2 regions of the Ideonella flava genome follow, and region 2 is predicted to be linked to the other one. Evidence: predicted binding sites of a transcription regulator. Region 2 holds the regulator's gene; the other holds the start of a gene.
The links. The regulator LexA, encoded in region 2, represses DNA repair genes until DNA is damaged. The targets are predictions, from matches to a motif close to ACTGTATNNNNATACAGT.

Region 1: the regulator LexA is predicted to act here: its motif matches at 1,196-1,213, upstream of recA (recombinase RecA).

What each region holds. Positions count from the first base shown of each region.
Region 1 covers NZ_JBPZHD010000004.1:353,042-358,154, reverse strand. Annotated here, with positions in the region: gene ACS5PM_RS10740 (sensor histidine kinase) at 1-325, opposite strand, end outside; gene ACS5PM_RS10735 (response regulator) at 424-1,095, opposite strand; gene recA (recombinase RecA) at 1,278-2,315, shown strand; gene ACS5PM_RS10725 (regulatory protein RecX) at 2,340-2,927, shown strand; gene ACS5PM_RS10720 (DUF2889 domain-containing protein) at 3,060-3,668, shown strand; gene sucC (ADP-forming succinate--CoA ligase subunit beta) at 3,726-4,886, shown strand; gene sucD (succinate--CoA ligase subunit alpha) at 4,904-5,113, shown strand, end outside.
Region 2 covers NZ_JBPZHD010000001.1:547,410-552,522, reverse strand. Annotated here, with positions in the region: gene ACS5PM_RS02485 (hypothetical protein) at 1-575, opposite strand, end outside; gene ACS5PM_RS02480 (sensor histidine kinase) at 748-1,824, shown strand; gene ACS5PM_RS02475 (LytR/AlgR family response regulator transcription factor) at 1,828-2,625, shown strand; gene ACS5PM_RS02470 (helix-hairpin-helix domain-containing protein) at 2,629-2,958, opposite strand; gene lexA (transcriptional repressor LexA) at 2,971-3,648, opposite strand; gene ACS5PM_RS02460 (asparaginase) at 3,725-4,672, shown strand; gene ACS5PM_RS02455 (organic hydroperoxide resistance protein) at 4,819-5,113, opposite strand, start outside.

The sequences.
Region 1 (5,113 bases), on a different contig from region 2:
ACTGCACCTCGCCCACGGGGACGGGCGCCGCCGGGTCGGCGTCCGGCGCGGGCAGTTCGCGGTCGCCGGCGAGCACCTCGCCCTTCTCGTCAAGCACCTGGAAGTACACCCGGTCGACATCGTCGCTGCGCAGCAGGGCCGCCGCCGGCTCGGGCAGGGTGAGCACCGCCTCGCCGCTGCGCGGAGAGGCCACCACCAGCTGGCGCGCGATCATGCGTGTCAGCTGCGCCAGGTCGCGGTCATAAGGCCTGGCGGCGATGTTCTGCGCCACCAGCCAGGTCAATGCCGCGCTCATCGGCCACAGCAGAAGCAGCGGCACGAGCATCCAGTCCAGGATCTCGCCGAAAAGGGAACGCTGCTCGCGCGCGGTGGCCTTGCTCACGGCTTCAGCATAGCCGCGCAGCTGACGTCAGCCTTGTGGGATCAGCCCTGGATCTTTTCCAGGCAGTAGCCCAGGCCGCGCACGGTGGCGATCCGGATCGGGCCCTGCTCGATCTTCTTGCGCAGCCGGTGGATGTAGACCTCGATCGCGTTGTTGCTGACCTCTTCGCCCCACTCGCACAGGCGGGCGACGAGCTGGTCCTTGCTGACCAGGCGGCCGGCGCGCTGCAGGAGCACCTCGAGCAGGCTGATCTCCCGGGCCGACAGCTCGATCATCTGGTCGTTGATGTAGGCCACGCGGCCGGTGGCGTCGAAGCTCAGGGGGCCGTGCTTGATGATGCTCGAGGCGGTGCCCAGGCCGCGGCGGGTGAGGGCGCGCACGCGGGCCTCCAGCTCCTGCAGCGAGAAGGGCTTGGCCATGTAGTCGTCGGCGCCGAGGTCCAGGCCCTTGACACGCTGCTCGACCGAATCGGCGGCCGTCAGGATGAGCACCGGCATGCTGGAGCCGCGCGCCCGCAGCTTGCGCAACACCTCCAGCCCGTGCAGCTTGGGCAGGCCCAGGTCCAGGATCACCAGGTCGAATTCGTGCGAGGCCAGGGCCGCGTCGGCTTCGCTCCCGGTGCCGACCTGGTCGACCGCATAGCCCGCGCCACGCAGCGAGCGCAGCAGGCCGTCGGCCAGGACCTGGTCATCTTCTGCAATCAGGATGCGCATCGGCCTTGTCTCCTGGGCCGGTTCTTCATGACCAGCCCGTGCCCGAATTCTAGGCAGCCAGGCGTGGCCGGCCTTGACATTCGACAAGGCCGAAAAATCCACTGTACGAATATCCAGCTTCTGACATAATCGCCGTTCAATACTGACGACTGACACCGATGGCCAAAAGGAGTCCTGCCGAGATGGACGCACCCGTGAAAAACCTGAACACCGAGAAGTCCAAGGCCCTGGCGGCCGCGCTGGCGCAGATCGAGAAGCAGTTCGGCAAGGGCTCGATCATGCGTCTGGGCGAGGGCGAGGTGATCGAGGACATCGAGGTCGTCTCCACCGGCTCGCTGGGCCTGGACATCGCCCTGGGCGTCGGCGGCCTGCCGCGCGGCCGGGTGGTCGAGATCTACGGCCCCGAATCCTCCGGCAAGACCACGCTCACACTGCAGGTCGTGGCCGAGATGCAGAAGCTCGGCGGCGTCGCCGCCTTCATCGACGCCGAGCACGCGCTGGACATCCAGTACGCCCAAAAGCTCGGCGTCAACCTGCAGGAGCTGCTGATCAGCCAGCCCGACACCGGCGAGCAGGCGCTGGAGATCGTCGATTCCCTGGTGCGCTCCGGCGCGGTCGACCTCATCATCATCGACTCAGTCGCCGCGCTCACGCCCAAGGCCGAACTCGAAGGCGAGATGGGCGACAGCCTGCCGGGGCTGCAGGCCCGCTTGATGAGCCAGGCGCTGCGCAAGCTCACCGCCACCATCAAGAAGTCCAACTGCATGGTGATCTTCATCAACCAGATCCGGATGAAGATCGGCGTGATGTTCGGCAGCCCCGAGACCACCACCGGCGGCAACGCGCTGAAGTTCTACTCCTCCGTCCGGCTCGACATCCGCCGCATCGGCTCGATCAAGAAGGGCGAGGAGATCATCGGCAACGAGACCCGCGTCAAGGTCGTCAAGAACAAGGTCTCGCCGCCGTTCAAGGAAGCCGAGTTCGACATCCTCTACGGTGAGGGCATCAGCCGCGAGGGCGAGATCATCGACCTGGGCGTGACCGCCAAGATCGTCGAGAAGTCCGGCTCCTGGTACGCCTACAACGGCGAGAAGATCGGCCAGGGCAAGGACAATTCGCGCGAGTTCCTGCGCGAGAACCCCGCGCTGGCCCGCGAAATCGAGAACAAGGTGCGCGAGGCCATGGGCGTGCCGCTGCTGGGCGGCGAGGCCGCCGAGTAGGACGGCCCCCGAGCCGACGGCGGCATGAAACGCCCGCCGCTCAGCCTGAAGGGCCAGGCCCTGGCCCTGCTGGCCCGGCGAGAGCACAGCCGGGCCGAACTGCGCAACAAGCTGCTTGCCCACGCTCGCAAGCGCGCACAGGCGGCGGCTGAAGAGGTTGCCCGAGTGGCCGCCCTGGGGCCGCGCGACCCTTGGGACCGGCCCGAGCTGGCGCATCCTGATCCCGCCGGCGAACCCGTCGTCCCAAGCGTCATCTTCGACGCCGACGCGGCGACCGAAGACATCGATCGCCTGCTCGACGAGCTCGAGGCCGCCCGCCACCTGAGCGACGCTCGCTTCGCCGAAAGCCGCGTCAACGCCCGTGCAAAGCGCCAGGGCACGTCGCGCATCCGGCAGGAGCTGGCGCGCCACGGCGTCGAGCTGGATGCCGAGACGGCCCGCCAACTGCGTGAAACGGAGATGGAGCGAGCGCGGGCCGTCTGGCAGCGCAAGTACGGCGGCACTCCCCCATCCGATCCGGCCGAACGCGCCCGCCAGATGCGCTTCCTCGCCGCGCGCGGTTTCGCGGCCGAGGTGGTGCGCCGCGTGGTGGGCGGCCGCGATGATGACTGATTGACCGCGGTCATCGTCGTTCCTCGCGGGCACCACGTATGCTGCGTTGCAACACGCGTGCTACAGTGAAATGTTGTCCCGGCGCTCGTCCGAATCTCGCGGCGCACGCGGCTCAGCACGCCTGCCGTCCCCATGCCGCTGCCTTCCGCCGACCCCCAGCGCCAACTCAAGCACCAGCGTTCGATCCAGGTTCAGGCCTACGCCCGAGCCGACGGGCTCTGGGAGATCGACGCCTTCGTGCGAGACACCAAGACCCGGCCGACCCATAGCGCCGGCCGCGAGCGCCCGGCCGGCGAGCCCATCCACGACCTGCACCTGCGAATCGTCGTCGACACGGCCTTCAACATCCTTCAGTCCGGCGCCGAATCGGTCGCCATGCCTTATCCCGGCCATTGCGACGAGCATGGCGACCGCTACGCCGCTCTGGCGGGCCTGAACCTGATGCAGGGCTTCAAGCGCGCGGTACGCGAGCGCCTGGGTGGCGTGCAGGGATGCACCCACCTGAGCGAGCTGGCCGACGTGTTGCCGACGGCCGTCGTCCAGGCTTTCGCCGGCGACGTGCTCAAGGTCCACCCCGACAGCGATACCAAGCCCTTCCAGCTCGACCGCTGCCACGCGCTCGCCTCCGACGGCGAAGCTGTACGTCTGCACTATCCCCGTTGGTACCGTCGTCAGCCTGGCGCTACCAATCTGTCCGACAATCCGGCGCCGGCCGCGGTCCCGCCGCCCGCCGGCGGCTGACCGCCGGCGCCCTTCGGCCGCCGTTCGTTTTCGTCCCGCAATCACGACTAGCCCCCCATGAAGATCCACGAATACCAAGGCAAGGAACTCCTGCGCCAGTTCGACGTGCCGGTGCCGCGCGGCTACCCGGCGTTCACCGTGCAGGAGGCCACCGAGGCCGCTCAGAAGCTGGGTGGCAAAGTGTGGGTCGTCAAGGCACAGATCCACGCCGGCGGCCGGGGCAAGGGCGGTGGCGTCAAGCTGGCCAAGTCGATGGACGAGGTGAAGGCGCTGGCCGGCCAGATCCTGGGCATGCAGCTGAAGACGCACCAGACCGGTCCCGAGGGCCAGAAGGTGCGTCGCCTGTACATCGAGGAAGGCGCGGACATCCAGAAGGAGTTCTACGTCTCGCTGGTCACCGACCGCGCCTCCCAGAAGGTCGCCCTGATCTGCTCGAGCGAAGGCGGCATGGACATCGAGGAGGTCGCCCACAGCACCCCCGAGAAGATCATCACCGAGCTGGTCGACCCGCTGGTCGGCCTGACGGACGCGCAGGTGAAGAAGGTGGCCGAGGCCGTCGGCATGAGCGGCAACACGGTGGACCAGGCCGTCACGCTGTTCAAGAACCTGTACCGCTGCTACATGGAGACGGACGCCTCGCTGGTCGAGATCAACCCGCTCAACCGCGACAGCAAGGGCAACCTGATCGCTCTCGACGCGAAGTTCAACTTCGACTCGAACGCGCTGTTCCGCCACCCCGAGATCGTGGCCTACCGCGACCTCGATGAAGAAGACGCGGCCGAGATCGAAGCCAGCAAGTTCGACCTGGCCTACATCTCGCTGGACGGCAACATCGGCTGCCTCGTCAACGGCGCAGGCCTGGCGATGGCCACGATGGACACCATCAAGCTGTTCGGCGGCGAGCCGGCCAACTTCCTCGACGTGGGCGGCGGCGCCACCGCCGAGAAGGTCACCGAGGCCTTCAAGATCATGCTGAAGAACCCGGACGTCAAGGGCATCCTGGTCAACATCTTCGGCGGCATCATGAAGTGCGACACCATCGCCGACGGCGTGATCGCAGCCTGCAAGGCGGTGAACCTGTCGGTGCCGCTGGTGGTGCGCATGAAGGGCACCAACGAAGACCTGGGCAAGAAGATGCTGGCCGACTCGGGCCTGCCCATCATCAGCGCAGACACGATGGCCGAAGCGGCGACCAAGATCGTTGCGGCGGTGAAGTAAGCCCAGGAGCACAGAACATGTCCATCTACATCAACAAAGACACCAAGGTCATCACCCAGGGCATCACGGGCAAGACCGGGCAGTTCCACACCCGCGGCTGCCGCGACTACGCCAACGGCAAGAACTGCTTCGTCGCCGGCGTGAACCCCAAGAAGGCCGGCGAGGATTTCGAAGGCATTCCGATCTACGCCAGCGTCAAGGAAGCCGCCGGCCAGACCGGCGCCACC
Region 2 (5,113 bases):
TGGCCTGAGTCGTTGATCGACAACGGGATTGTCTGCAGGCCGTCGGGCAAGTCGGCGTTCTCGAAAGTGCCGTTGCGGTTGACGTAGGCGTGATCGGCGCCAGCGGCGTCGCGGTACAGGCCGATGAACTGGCCGCGGTCGTTCAGGCCGTAGACCTGGGTGCCGAAGGCGCCGGGCATGTCTATCGTTCGCACCGCGCCGCCGGGGTGAAGGATGAACCCGTGGCGCATGCCTGCATCGTCGAGGTACACCCCGCCGATCTGGCCTAGGCCGTTGGTGGTGAAGGCCCAGCTTTCCTTCGCGTGGCCGACGGGGCCATCCGGATCGAGCAGCTTGATGCTGCCGCCTTGCCCGTGCACGGCGTGGTGCGCGCCGGTGACGGCATCCTTCATGGCGCCGACGTAATGGCCGCGCACGTTGATCGCGTAGAGCGCGGTATTGGCTGCACCGGGGTAGTCGATGGCCCGATAGCGGTACGTGGTGTCGGCTTCGGCCGCAGAAACGGCCGGGGCGGCCGCGAGGAGGGCGGTGGCGGCCAGCACCGGGGCGAAGAGCCCGCGCAAGAGGGTAAGCATGCGGATCTCCTGGGTTGAAGAGAGGGCGCCAGTCTCTGGAACCGCCGCTTTGCCTGTGCGGCCCGGGGACGAATGCCGCCGTGCCGGGACCAACGCCCGTTGCCGCGCCACCAGCCGGTTGCGGCGGGCTCGTCGCCTGTGCGAAGCTGCGGGCGTCGCCGAAGTCCTGCTCTTGAAGTCCGCATTCCGCCACCTCGCCCCCCAGTTCCTCCTCGTTGCCGGCCTGTGGACGCTGATCGCGTTGTGCACCGGGCTGGCGGACTTGGCCTGGCTGCAACTGGCCGGGCGGCCGACGCCGGTGATCGAGGTGCTGAAGCGCCCGCTGATCGAGCACTGGATCTGGGCCACGCTCACACCGGTGGTGTTTGCGCTGGCGCACCGTGTGCCGCTCACCGGCCCGAATCGCTGGCGGGCGTTCGGCCTGCACATGCTGTTCTTCGTGGCCCTGTCGATGGTTCACTGCGTGGTCGCGCAGGCCATCGGCAGCCCGCTCGCGCTCGTGCCGAAGCAGTTCGCCGGCTCGCCGCTGGTGCTGCGCTTTCTCGAGGAGTTCTATTCCGACCTGTGGATGTACTGGCCGCTGGTCGGCGTGAAGGCCCTGATCGACGCTCACACGGCGGAGCGGGAGCGTGCCCTGCAGGCCAGCCGGCTGGGCCAGCTCATGGCCGACCTGCAGCTGTCCGTGTTGCGGGCGCAGATCCAGCCGCACTTCCTGTTCAACACGCTGCACGCCGTGTCCGCCCTGATGCGCGTGGATCCCCGCGCCGCGGAGGACATGGTGTCCGACCTGGCCGAGGTGCTGCGAGCCTCGTTCGAGGATCCGGCGGCCCATGAGACCACCTTGCGGCGCGAGCTGGCGGTGGTGGATTGCTACCTGCGCATCCAGCAGCGGCGCTTGGGCGAGCGCTTGACGCTGGTGCAGTCCATAGATCCCGACGCGCTGGATGCCGCCGTGCCCACGCTCGTGCTGCAGTCGCTGGTCGAGAACGCGGTGGTGCACGGCATAGCACCGGTGAACCGGCCGGGGCGGCTCGAGATCACCGCACGGAGGGAGGCCGCCGAGCTGCTGCTCGCTGTCCAGGACGATGGCTCGGGCCTGCCGGAGGCGCCGCGGCCGGGGGTCGGTCTGGCGAATGCGAAGAAGCGGCTGCGCCAGCTCTACGGCGACGCGCACAGCTTCGAGCTCGATGGGCGGGCCGGGGCGGGAACGCGGGTCACCTTGCGAATGCCCTTTCGCGCTGTCACGTGAGCCATGAAGATCCGCACCCTCATCGTCGACGACGAACCGCTCGCCCGCCTGAACCTCGCGACGCTGCTGGCCGAGGAGGACGATTTCGAGATCGTCGGTGAATGCGCGGATGCAGCCAGCGCTGCCGGGGCCATTGCCGCGCAAGCGCCGCAGCTGCTCTTCCTCGACGTTCAGATGCCGGGCGCCGATGGCTTCGGACTGCTGCAGTCCGTGCGCGCCGCTGCACAGGACTCGGTGGCCGCCATGGCCGTGGTCTTCGTCACCGCGCATGCGCAGTTCGCCCTGCGCGCCTTCGATGCCCAGGCGCTGGACTACCTGCTGAAGCCTTTCCGCCGCGAGCGCTTCGAGGCCACGCTGGACAGGGTTAGGCAGTTCCTCGGTTCACGGGCCGCCGAGCTGACCTTGATCGAGGTGCCGCCGCCGCTGGCGATCGAGCCCGATCGCATGGTGGTCAAGAGCGGCCACCAGCTGGTGTTCGTGCCGTTCGACGAGCTGGAGCTGATCCGCGCTGCGGCGAACTACGTCACCCTGCACTTCGGCAGCAACGAGGTGCTGGATGTGAGGGAGAGGATAGGCGTGCTCGCGCAGCAGTTGCCGGCGACGCGATTCCTTCGCATCCATCGCTCCTACATCGTCAACCTGGCGCAACTGCGCTCGCTCTATCCCGTGGGCGGCGGCGAGTACATGGCCACGCTGCGCAATGGGCGGGAGCTGCCGGTGGGGCCGAGTTATCCGGCGGCGATCAGGCGTGCGCTGGCGGCGGCTCGCATCCCGAGATTTGGCGGGGCAGGCGGGTGGTAGCGATCAGTTGGTGATCTGGCCGTGGCGCTGCTTGCGCGCGGCGGTGTAGGCCCACCAGGGCTTGGGCGCGGCGCCTTCCATGAAATCGACGATGGCCATGAAGGTGTCGAGCACGCAGGGATCCTGCCTGTGGCCGGTGGCGTGCTCGAGTGCGCGGTACAGCGCGAAGGCGTCACGCCCGCGCAGCTCTGCCGGGTGCTGGATGCCCAGCAGGCGCAGGTCACCGGCCATGGCCGGGCCGACGTTCGGCAACTGCTCCAGCACCGCGCATTCGTCGGCGCAGGCGGCCTTGGGAGCCTTGATGGGGCGTACGGGCGATGCGGCGCGAGCCATGGCAACGTTCGCTCAGAACACCATGTGCTGCCGCACCAGGCCGACGGCCACGCCCTCGATGGCGAACTCGCATTGGCCGGGCGCGATGACGATGGGCTGGAAATCGGGGTTCTCGGGCAGCAGCTCGATCGTGTGGCGCGTGCGATGCAGGCGCTTGACCGTGACCTCGTCGTCCAGCCTCGCCACGACGATCTGGCCGTTGCGGGCTTCTGCCGTCTTCTGCACCGCGAGCAGGTCGCCGTCCATGATGCCGGCGTCGCGCATGCTCATGCCCTTGACCTTGAGCAGGTAGTCGGGACGCCGCGGGAAAAGGCTCGCCTCGAGCAGGTAGGTCTGGTCGATGTTTTCCTGGGCGAGGATGGGGTTGCCGGCGGCCACGCGCCCGACCAACGGCAAGGTCAGCTGGGCCAGGCTTGGCAGGGGCAGCGAGAATTGCTTGCCGCGGGCCTCGTTCAGGGCCCGCAGCGTGTTGGACTGCAGGCGAATGCCGCGAGAGGTGCCACCGACCAGCTCGATCACGCCCTTGCGGGCCAGGGCCTGCAGGTGCTCCTCGGCGGCATTGGGTGAGCGAAAACCGAGTTCTGCCGCGATCTCGGCCCGGGTGGGGGGGGCGCCGGTGCGCTCGATGGTGGTTTGCACCAGGTCGAGAATCTGCTGCTGGCGGGCGGTGAGCTTCGGGCTTTCAATCATGGCGGCGGGCCTACCGGGCAAGCGGTACGGCTGAGTTTGCATCCAGTATCTGTATTTTTATCCAGACATCGTTGAAATGCAAAACAAATCACAGCAGGCGGCGGGCACGGTCGTGATCCTGGGAACCGGCGGCACCATTGCCGGCTCCGGCGACGACGTCGGCTACACGGCGGGGCAAATGAGCGTGCAGGCCCTGGTGGGGGCCGTGCCAGCACTGGCCGGGCGCCAGCTCGAGGCCGAGCAGGTGGCCCAGGTCGACAGCAAGGACATGAGCCACGCCATCTGGCAGCGGCTGGCGCAGCGGCTGGCGCACCACCTCGCGCGTGAAGAGGTGGCCGGCGTGGTCGTGACCCACGGCACCGACACGCTGGAAGAGACGGCTTGGTTCCTGCAGCGGGTGCTGGCCCCGGCCAAGCCGGTCGTGCTGACAGCCGCCATGCGCCCGGCGACCTCGCTGCAGGCCGACGGCCCGCAGAACCTGCTGGACGCGGTGACGCTCGCTGCCTGGCCGGGCGCACAGGGTGTGGTGGCCGTGCTGCAGGGCCGCGTCCACGGCCCGGCCGAGGTGCGCAAGCGCCAGCCCTTCGCCCTGGATGCATTCGAATCCGGCGAGGACGGCCCGCTGGCGGTGGTGCAGGAAGGGCAGGTCAGAGCGCTGCGCTCCTGGCCCTCGGGCGAGGCGCTCGGCCTGGAGCGGATCGCGGCCGATGCCGGCACGTGGCCGCGGGTCGACATCGTGGTGAGCCATGCCGGCGCGGACGGCGTCGTGGTGGAGGCGCTGGTGGCCGCCGGTGCCCGCGGGCTCGTGGTCGAGGGCACCGGGAACGGCACCGTGCACGCGTCGCTGCTCGCGGCCCTGGCGCGGGCGCGGGCGGCTGGCCTGCCGGTGCTCAGGGCGAGCCGATGCTCGGGCGGAGCGATCGTCGGCTCGCCCGAAGGGGCCTTGCCTACGGCTGGTGTCCTCACGCCGGCCAAGGCGCGGGTGGAACTGCTGCTGCAGCTGCTATTGCCGCCTTCTTCTTGAACCGCTGCGGGCCACTCCGACGACGTTGAGGGGACGCCAGCGCGCAGAGCCGACTCTTGAGGTGCACCATGAAAAAAGCCCCTCGGGTGGACAAACCCGAGGAGCTTCGCGATGAACGGTGACGGCTTGGTGCCGTCTCCCCCCGCTCAGACGACGGTCAGCGACACGTCGATGTTGCCGCGGGTCGCGTTCGAGTACGGGCACACCTGGTGCGCGGCGGCGACCAGCGCCTCGGCGGCGGCCTTTTCCATTCCGGGCACGGTGATGCGCATGGCGACCTGGATGCCGAAGCCGGCCGGGATGGGGCCGATGCCCACGTCGGCGCTGATCGACACGTCGGCCGGCAGCGAGATCTTCTGCTTGGCCGCCACGGCCTTCATCGCGCCGATGAAGCAGGCCGAGTAGCCGGCAGCGAAGAGCTGCTCGGGGTTCGTGCCCGCG